4 regions of the Arthrobacter sp. P1_B11 genome follow, and region 2 is predicted to be linked to each of the others. Evidence: riboswitches for the same ligand, from Rfam matches in the RefSeq annotation. Region 2 holds a riboswitch; each other region holds the start of a gene.
What was found. Region 2 has a riboswitch for thiamine pyrophosphate ahead of thiC (phosphomethylpyrimidine synthase ThiC). Riboswitches for the same ligand answer to the same signal wherever they lie in the genome.
Positions count from the first base shown of each region.

Region 1: it holds a riboswitch for thiamine pyrophosphate, as region 2 does, so the genes downstream of both, AC1D14_RS10520 (ECF transporter S component) here and thiC (phosphomethylpyrimidine synthase ThiC) in region 2, are expected to answer to the same signal.
Region 3: it holds a riboswitch for thiamine pyrophosphate, as region 2 does, so the genes downstream of both, thiO (glycine oxidase ThiO) here and thiC (phosphomethylpyrimidine synthase ThiC) in region 2, are expected to answer to the same signal.
Region 4: it holds a riboswitch for thiamine pyrophosphate, as region 2 does, so the genes downstream of both, thiD (bifunctional hydroxymethylpyrimidine kinase/phosphomethylpyrimidine kinase) here and thiC (phosphomethylpyrimidine synthase ThiC) in region 2, are expected to answer to the same signal.

Region 1 covers NZ_JBFTZQ010000010.1:51,630-53,821, reverse strand. The annotation lists gene AC1D14_RS10525 (ABC transporter ATP-binding protein) at 1-136, opposite strand, end outside; gene AC1D14_RS10520 (ECF transporter S component) at 136-756, opposite strand; TPP riboswitch at 828-971, opposite strand; gene AC1D14_RS10515 (heme-degrading domain-containing protein) at 1,140-1,685, shown strand; gene AC1D14_RS10510 (DUF4235 domain-containing protein) at 1,721-1,984, shown strand; gene AC1D14_RS10505 (RidA family protein) at 2,085-2,192, opposite strand, start outside.
Region 2 covers NZ_JBFTZQ010000001.1:468,028-470,219, reverse strand. The annotation lists gene AC1D14_RS02115 (VOC family protein) at 1-27, opposite strand, end outside; partial or broken gene AC1D14_RS02110 (amidohydrolase family protein) at 96-1,188, opposite strand; TPP riboswitch at 1,278-1,385, shown strand; gene thiC (phosphomethylpyrimidine synthase ThiC) at 1,380-2,192, shown strand, end outside.
Region 3 covers NZ_JBFTZQ010000001.1:129,934-132,125, forward strand. The annotation lists gene AC1D14_RS00600 (ferritin-like fold-containing protein) at 1-286, shown strand, start outside; gene thiE (thiamine phosphate synthase) at 283-1,017, opposite strand; TPP riboswitch at 1,045-1,165, shown strand; gene thiO (glycine oxidase ThiO) at 1,158-2,192, shown strand, end outside.
Region 4 covers NZ_JBFTZQ010000031.1:48,313-50,504, forward strand. The annotation lists gene thiD (bifunctional hydroxymethylpyrimidine kinase/phosphomethylpyrimidine kinase) at 1-786, opposite strand, end outside; TPP riboswitch at 769-866, opposite strand; gene AC1D14_RS19370 (Rne/Rng family ribonuclease) at 945-2,192, opposite strand, start outside.

The DNA of each region.
Region 1 (2,192 bases), on a different contig from region 2:
ACAGGACCCGCTCCCCCGGCCGGATGTCCAGGTCCAGCGCGTTGACGGCGGGCCTGGACCGTCCCGCGTGGCGCCAGCCCCAGCCGCGGGCGGTGACCGCGGCTGGGCGGACGCCGCCGTCGTAATGTGCGGGCATCAGGAGAAGACGGGCTCCGTGGCTGCCTTGCGGGACGCGAACGAGCTCAGCACGCCCGTCCTGGCCAGGCCGCGGGTAGCGATCCAGGACAGCACGCCGGCGATGACCGCGCCGGAAATGGCGCAGAACACGATATACGCGAGCTTGTCCCCAGCGGCGTACGCAATGTTCCAGCCCCACGGAGCGAAGGAGTCATTCAGGCCGCAGAACAGGCCCGCACCCGCGCCGGCCAGCAGCGAAGCGGGGAGGTTGAATTTCTTGTACATGAAGGCGGCGAACACGAGCTCCGCACCCAGGCCCTGCAGGATGCCCGAGATCAGCACCGTGGTGCCGTACTGGGAGCCCATGATCAGCTCGCCCGTGGCGGCGACGGCTTCGCAGAACAGTGCCGCACCCGGCTTGCGGACGATGAGCATGCCGAGCACCGCCGGAATCATCCAGCCGCCGGCGTAGAGGCCGGAGAGGGGCGGGTACACGGCGTTGACGGGGGCGGAGATTAGGTTGGCGCCCTGGGACCAGGCCCAGAAGATCACGCCGCCGGCGACCGCGATCAGTGCCGCCACCACGATGTCAGCCACGCGCCAGTTGTAGCCGGTCTTCTTGATTGTTGCAGTTGTCATGATGGTCCTCCTGAGGAACAGGAGGGGAAAGCGCTCCCCGGCTGCTGGCGGTTGGTTTGCCTGCTGCCGGACACTTTGAGAACTCGACTCCCTTGCGCCGGTACTAGCCGGATCAGGTTCGAGGGTCTGCGGCGGTCCGCACTCTCAGCGCCCATCCTCGGTTTCGCTGGCAGTTGCCAGTGATGCCCGACGGCGGCGCTCCCCTGTCGTAATAAATCTGCCCTTGTGGGCTGATCCAGTTTACACCGGGACGGCCGCGGAAGACCGGCGCCGCGGTCACAATCCGGGAGGTATCCGGGAAGTGCGCGGAGGCGCCAGAGGGCGGCGAACAGAGGCTGCCTGGGACGGGGCGGCGCGAGGACAGCGCGGAGTACATTGGGGCCATGACGCAACAGGATCACGGCAGCCAAGCCGCTTTTGACCCCGACTCCGCCGCCGAGCAGCCGGCGGGCGCTCTGGCAGCCCTGATCGCCAGCATCGAAGCGGAAATCACCGAGCTGCAGTTTCCCCGGTTCGGCAGGGACGACGCCCTCAACCTCGGCCTCCTGCTGGTTGAGCTCGGCAAGATCGGCAACCTGCCCATCGCCGTCGACATCACCAAGGGCGAACACGTGCTGTTCCATGTGGCACTGGAGGGTGCCACCCCGGACAACGAGCACTGGGTCAAGGCCAAGCAGCGGACCGCAGCACGCTACGAGGAACCGTCCCTGCTCGTGGGACTGCGCGGCCGACTCGGCGGGGGCCGCATCGAGGACAACGCCTGGTTTGACCAGTCCAGGTATGCCGCCCACGGCGGCTCATTCCCCATTTACGTGGAAGGCGTGGGTGCGGTAGCCACGGTGACGGTCTCAGGGTTGCCGCAGAAGGCCGACCACGATCTGGTGGTGCGGGCACTTCGGGAAATCCATGCGTCCATGCGGCTAGGCTAGGGGCAGTCTGTATTCACGTCGCAAGGAGTTTCGGAATGAGTTTTTTCATCAAGCTGCTTGGCACCGGCATTAGCCTGCTCGCCGGATTCGCCGGCACCAAGGCCGTGGACACCATCTGGGAAAAGACCACCGGCCGCAAGCCGCCCAAGGGCGGGAAGGACGACGTCCCCACGACGCTCCGCTCGGCCCTCACCTTTGCCCTCATTTCAGCTTCGGTGAGCGCCATCATCCAGGTGCTGGCCAACCGGGGCACACAGCGGGCGATCACCCGCTTCGCCAAAACCCAGGACATCGTCTAGCCACTTCCTGGTGAGCCGACCACGGGCCCGACTAATGCTGGACACTGCATCAGACGGGGCCGTGGTCCGCGGTCATTCCCCAGCGGAGGTCCTGGGCTGGCTACGGTATGGCGGCTACGACGTCGATTTCGACCAGGAAGTCTCCCAGGAATGAACCGACGGTGGTTCGAGCCGGGTAGGGGGCTTCGACGAACCCTTCGTACGTGGC
Region 2 (2,192 bases):
ATCCTGGCTGCTGGCTGCTGGTGTCATTTGAGTACTCCCGGACTCCCTGGCCACCGGATTTCGATGGTCTCTACATATCTAAATTACTTGAAGCTTCAATTTATTCCTAAACGGACAACGCGTCCCCGCAGAACTATGCCCCTGAGATCCCTGATGGTTCCGGGCACCTCGCGGGGGTCCTCAGTGCAACACCACGTCGGCACTTGCCCCTTCGGCCAGGCCCTCCGCTCCCAGCCACCGGCGGGCACCCCAACAGGCGGCGTCCAGGGCAGCAGCCGCCGGAAGGCCTGCGGCGTGGAGGGCCAGGATCTCGTCAGCTATCCGGCCGTGCCGGATCACGCTGCCCGCGTCCGTTCCAGCGAAAACCTGCACCCCGGCTTCGTGCGCTTCCAGGATCCGTTCATTCCGGCCTTCCCACAGGGCCCGCATGTGGGCCGCGTAGCGCGGAAACTTGGGTTCGGCCTGGGCAGCGATATCCGGGAACGTCGCGATGTTGATCAGTGTGGGAACGATCGACACGTGCTGCTCGACCAGCCTGGGAATGTGCCGCGGCAGAAGTCCCGTGGCATGTTCGATGCAGTCGATTCCGGCGTCCAGCACGTCGTCGAGCGTGTCTTCGGCGAAGCAGTGTGCAGTGACCCTGGCGCCCTCATCGTGGGCGGCGCTGACGGCGTCCCGTACCGCCGAGGCGGGAAACGACGGCGCGAGGTCGCCGGCGTCGCGGTCGATCCAGTCCCCCACCAGCTTGACCCAGCCATCGCCGGAACGCGCCTGCTTGCGGACCGCCTCGACAAGGCCCTCCGGCTCCACTTCGACGGCGAAATTCCTCAGATAGCGGCCTGTCCGGGCGATGTGCCGCCCGGCCCGGATGATCCTCGGCGCTTCCGGGCTGCGCTGGAGCCAGCGGGTATCGCTGGCCGCGCCTGCGTCCCGGACGAGCAGCGTGCCGGCGTCGCGGTCAGTCATCGCCTGGGCATAGGCGGTGTCGTCGTCCACGGCGCCTCCGGGCCCCAGCCCGATGTGGCAGTGGGCATCCACGAAGCCGGGCAGCACCCAGCCGTCAAGTACTGCGTCCGGGACGACTGCCGGGCGGCGGAAGGTCAGCCGACCGTCCACGGCCCAAAGGCCTGCCCGCTCCTGGTCCGGGCCGGTAAGCGCGGTCCCGCTGAATTCGATGATGGGCGCCATGGCTCAAGCGTAATCCGTACGGCCCGGCCCGGCGTGTGTCACACCCGGCACGGATGCGGCACCCGCCTGCCGCCCTGTGGTAGCTTCGTCTACGACCACACGGGTGCCCCTGCAGGGGCTGAGATCGGGCTAGCGCAGCCTGCGACCGTTGAACCTGTCCGGGTAATGCCGGCGAAGGAAGTGAGCAGTAAATGAACACCCAGAAAACACGGCTGAGCCCTGCCCAAAACGAGGCGGCCCATAACGAAGCTGGCCAGCAGACCACCCAGTCGCTGAAGTCGCACTCACTGGCTTACATCGAGGGGGAAGGCCTGCGCGTCCCGGTCACGGAAATCGCCCTGGAGCCGTCTCCCAACGGGGAGCAGAACGAGCCGCTGCGGGTCTACCGGACTGCGGGTCCGGGCAGCGACCCGGTAGTGGGCCTCGCCCCGTTCCGCTCGGAATGGATTGAAGCACGCGGGGACACGGAGCCGTACGGCGGCCGGCAGCGGAACCTGCTCGACGACGGCAGGTCGGCTGTACGTCGCGGCGCAGCTTCCGCGGAGTGGAAGGGAGCGCAGCCGGTGCCCCGCCGCGCCGTCGGGGGCAAGACGGTGACCCAGATGCACTATGCCCGGCAGGGCGTCCTCACCCCGGAAATGCGCTTCGTGGCACTCCGCGAGAACTGCGACGTTGAACTGGTGCGCAGCGAGGTGGCTGCAGGCCGTGCCATCATCCCCAACAACATAAACCACCCCGAGTCCGAACCCATGATCATCGGCAAGGCGTTCCTGGTAAAGATCAACGCCAACATCGGCAACTCGGCTGTAACCAGTTCGATTGCAGAGGAAGTGGACAAGCTGCAGTGGGCCACCCAGTGGGGCGCGGATACCGTGATGGACCTGTCCACCGGCGATGACATCCACACCACCCGCGAATGGCTGATCCGCAACTCCCCCGTCCCTATCGGCACCGTTCCGATCTACCAGGCGCTGGAGAAGGTCAACGGTGAGGCCAATGCCCTG
Region 3 (2,192 bases), 340 kb from region 2:
GTCCTCCGAGGAAGCGACGGCGGTCCTCCGCGAGAGGTTGAGGGTGGCCCTTGCCGATGATCCCCGGCTCGCCTCACGGCTGGCGTTGTGGGGACGGCGGCTCCTGGGAGAGGCGCTCACGCAGGCACAGCGCGTGGGCTATGAACACGCCTTCCTGACCGAGCTGATCACTGAAGCGGACAGCGGTGCTGACGACGCCGCGGCCCGGGAGCGGGTGCGCAGCCTCACCTCCGAGCTCGCCGAAAACCATTCCCGGCGGATGGTGCAGCTCGGTCTGAGCGGCTAGTTCAGGCCTGCCACCGGCGCGCCTGCGCCCTTCACTCCGGCGTTCTCCGCTCCCGCATCCAGGGCCTCGAGCAGTTCGGCTGCCGCGGCCTCCGGATCCGGCGCCTCGGTGATAGCCCGGACGACGACGATCCTGCCGGCGCCCGCTGCCGCGACCTGCTCCACGTTGGTGAGGTCGATCCCGCCGATGGCGAACCAGGGCAGCAGCAGGCCGCCGACCCTTTCCTCGTCCGCCGCCCTTACGGCCTCCGCCGCATAGCGGACAAGATCGAGCCCGACGGCGGCCCGGCCGGGTTTGGTGGGGGTGGCCCACACCGGGCCAACGCAGAAATAGTCCAGACCGCTTCGCCCGGGGGAGGCGGCGATCGCGGCATCCACCTGGTCAGGGGTGTGCGTGGACAGCCCGATCACCGTGGCGTCATGCAGCAGCTTCCGTGCGGAGCGCAGCGGCAGGTCCTTCTGGCCGATATGGAACACCGGGGCCCCGGACAGCGACGCAATGTCTGCCCGGTCATTGACGGCCCAGAGCCGGCCATGCCTGTGGGCTGCCTGGCGCACAACTTCCAAGAGTTCGAGTTCCTCGGCCGCCTCGATGGTCTTGTCCCTCAGCTGGATGATATCCACCCCTCCGGCGAAGGCCGCATCAACGAAATCGGTGAAATCGCCGCGCTCCTTGCGGGCATCGGTGCAAAGGTACAGTCGGGCGGTGGTGTGGACATCATGCGCGGTCATGGCAACCAGCCTAGTTCCTCTAAACTGGGCAGGTACCGCGGGAGCCCGCTGCAGCTGTCACAAACGCCGCAGGGCTGAGAGGGCGTAAGAGCCGACCGCTTGACCTGATCCGGTTAGTACCGGCGTAGGGAAGGATTTCCATGCAGCTTGGATCCGGCGGGAGCACTTCCGCCACAAACACTTCTGCCGCGGAACCGCTGCACGCTGACGTTGCCGTCATCGGCGGCGGCGTGATCGGCCACGGGATTGCCTGGGAGGCGAGGCGTTCAGGACGCTCAGTGGTGCTTATTGACGATGCGCCGGGGACGGGGGCCAGCTGGGCCGCTGCGGGAATGCTCGCCCCTGTCAGCGAGCTGCACTACCAGGAGCAGGAACTCCTGGAACTGATGCTCGAATCCTCTGCCAGATGGCCCGATTTCGCCGCGGCGCTCGCCGATGGCGGAGCCGGCAGGGAGACCGGTTATCTTTCGACGCCGACCATCGCCGTCGGTGCGGACCCCGCCGACCGCCGCACCCTGACGGACCTTCGGGAAGTCCAGCAGGCGTGCGGCCTGGTTGTCGCGCCGCTGACCATCCGTGAGGCCCGGTCGCGGGAGCCGCTGCTCAGCCCGGGCATCTCCTGTGCGCTGGACATCCCGGCTGACCACCAGGTTGATCCGCGGATGCTGGTGGCAAGCATCGCAGCTGCGCTGGCCCGCCACGAACCCGGTTCGCGGACGGCCGTTGCCGGTGCAGAAAACGGCTATGAGATCAGGGAAAACGCTGCCGGCCTGCTGTGGGACGGCGGGCAGCGCGAACGGGTCTGCGGCGTCCGGCTGGCGGGCGGCGGCACTGTGCGTGCCGCCGAAACCGTGGTGGCCAACGGACTCGCGGCGGCGTCGCTGGATGGACTGCCGGACGGGCTGAAGCTGCCCCTGCGCCCGGTCTACGGCGACATCCTCAGGCTCCGGGTTCCCGCGCACCTCCGGCCGCTGCTTACGGCCACGGTCCGGGGCATTGTCCGCGGAATACCCGTCTATCTTGTTCCGCGGCAGGACGGAACGGTGGTTATCGGCGCCACCCAGAGGGAGGACGGGCATTCAGCCCCCAGCGCCGGCGGGGTCTACCAGCTCCTCCGCGACGCCCAGGTGCTGGTGCCGGCCGTGGCAGAACTCGAGCTCCTGGAATCGACCGCC
Region 4 (2,192 bases), on a different contig from region 2:
CTCCCAGTCCCCTAAGCGCGCCTGCACCGTAGCCATGGCTGAGGACAGCGAGCACCCTGTGCCGTGGCTGTTGCGCGTCGGAACCCGCTCGCCGTCCACCACCACGACGTCAGCCGACAGCACACCACCGGTGTTCACGAGGGCGTCCGGGCAATCAGCACCGTCCAGATGCCCTCCCTTGACCAGGACTGTGGCCCCGGTTTCGGCCGACAACCGTTTTCCCTGCTCGAGCGCGTCGGACCAGGTGGCGGCTTCCGGTTCCCCGAGCAGCATGCCCAGCTCGGCAAGGTTGGGCGTGATCAGGTCGGCCAGCGGCAGAAGTGCCCGAAGTGCAGACTCGGCGGACTCCCGCAGGAGCCGGTCCCCGCTCGTTGCCACCATGACCGGGTCAAGAACCACGACGCCGGGACGGACCTTCTCCAGCCAGCTGCGGACCGCGGTGATCACCTTTTCGTCGCCCAGCATCCCGATCTTCACGGCGTCCACAGTGATGTCGTCGCTGACCGCTGACAGCTGCGCGGTGAGGAAATCCGCCGGCGGAACGTGGACGGCACTGACGCCGCGGGTGTTCTGCGCGGTCAGCGCCGTGATGGCGGCCATTCCATAGCCTCCGTTGGCCGCGATGCTCTTCAGGTCCGCCTGGACGCCGGCGCCTCCTGAAGGGTCCGAGCCGGCGATCGCCAAGACCCGGGGAATGTCCCGGCCGGTGCGCGGGGAGAATTTGAAGGCGGCAACGGAGGAATCAACCGCGGGAGGCAGGACAGATGCTGAGGACAAAGGAGACATCCCTTCGCCGGTGCTAACCGGTCAGGTTCAACGGGTTTGGATCTCAGCCGGCACTTTGCTCGGCACCCCGTGTCAGTCCCCCAGCCTAGCGGCTTACTCCCAAAACCCAACGGGCCGGTGCTGCGATTGCAGCACCGGCCCGTTGGAAGGGAGTCGACTCAGAGCTCAGACGCGGGTACGCCTACGCCAAGAATGATCGGCTCGCTGGCCGGCTTGGCGGCAGCCACCTTCTCCGCTTCCGGAGCCTTGGCCTCATGCGAGTGTCCGGCCACTGCTGCCGGCGCCGTCTCATGGTGTTCCACGGACGTCTCGTTGGCTGCGCCCTGCGCACGGCTTGCGCTGCGGTTCCGGCGCGGACGTCGGGCCCGGGTCTGCACGGCCGAGTGATCCGCGAACCGGTCGGCGTCGTTCTCCGCAACCGCCGGAGCGGGACTCGCCCCGGTTCGCGCCGGGGCAGCTACCGCAGTGGCAGGGCCGGCTGCAGCCGGATCAACAACAGCAGGTACCGGGGCCGCCGTCGGCTCCTCCGCAGCGGGAGCAGCAGGCTCGCCAAGGTGCGCGAAGGCTTCCTCAAGCCGGTCCAGGGTCAGGGCAGGCGTTTCGGATGCCAGCTCGTCGGCGTGCTCGACGAAGGGAAGCACCACCTTCTCGCCCCCGAACGTCAGCACGGCGCCGGGACGGCCGGAAATGCTTTCCGTCTCCGGGCTGCGGTGCACTGCCGGGCTCTCCGGAGCGGAGGCCGCCGGCACGGGAGCAGGCCGCGCCGCATCGCCGGAGACACCGTGGTGGGCGGCATCCTCATGCAGGTGGGCTGCGTGTGCCGCTGCCGCTATGTTGGCGAGGGCCGCCCGGGTGGCTTCGGCCTTGGCATGGCGCTCGGCCTCGTTTGGCTCGTGATGGACAGCGGCGGGAGCAGTAGGCGCGGACTCGGCCGGAACCTGGCCGCCCTTACCGCGGCGGCGGCTCTTTCGCTCCGGGCGCACGGCGGGCTGGTGCTCCGCTCGAGGGATGTGGTGCTCGGCGGCAACGACATTGGCCCGGCGGTGCTCGACCGGCTCGTCGTGGGTGACGATGCCGCGGCCGGCGCACGCCTCGCACTGCTCGCCGAAGACTTCCAGCAGCCCGGTGCCCATCCGTTTGCGCGTCATCTGCACGAGTCCCAGCGAGGTCACCTCCGCGACCTGGTGCTTGGTCCGGTCGCGGCCGAGGCACTCAACCATGCGGCGCAGCACGAGGTCGCGGTTGGATTCGAGCACCATGTCGATGAAGTCGATCACGATGATGCCGCCGATGTCGCGGAGTCGGAGCTGCCGGACGACTTCCTCGGCCGCCTCCAGGTTGTTCTTGGTGACCGTCTCTTCCAGGTTGCCGCCGCTGCCGGTGAACTTGCCGGTGTTGACGTCAAC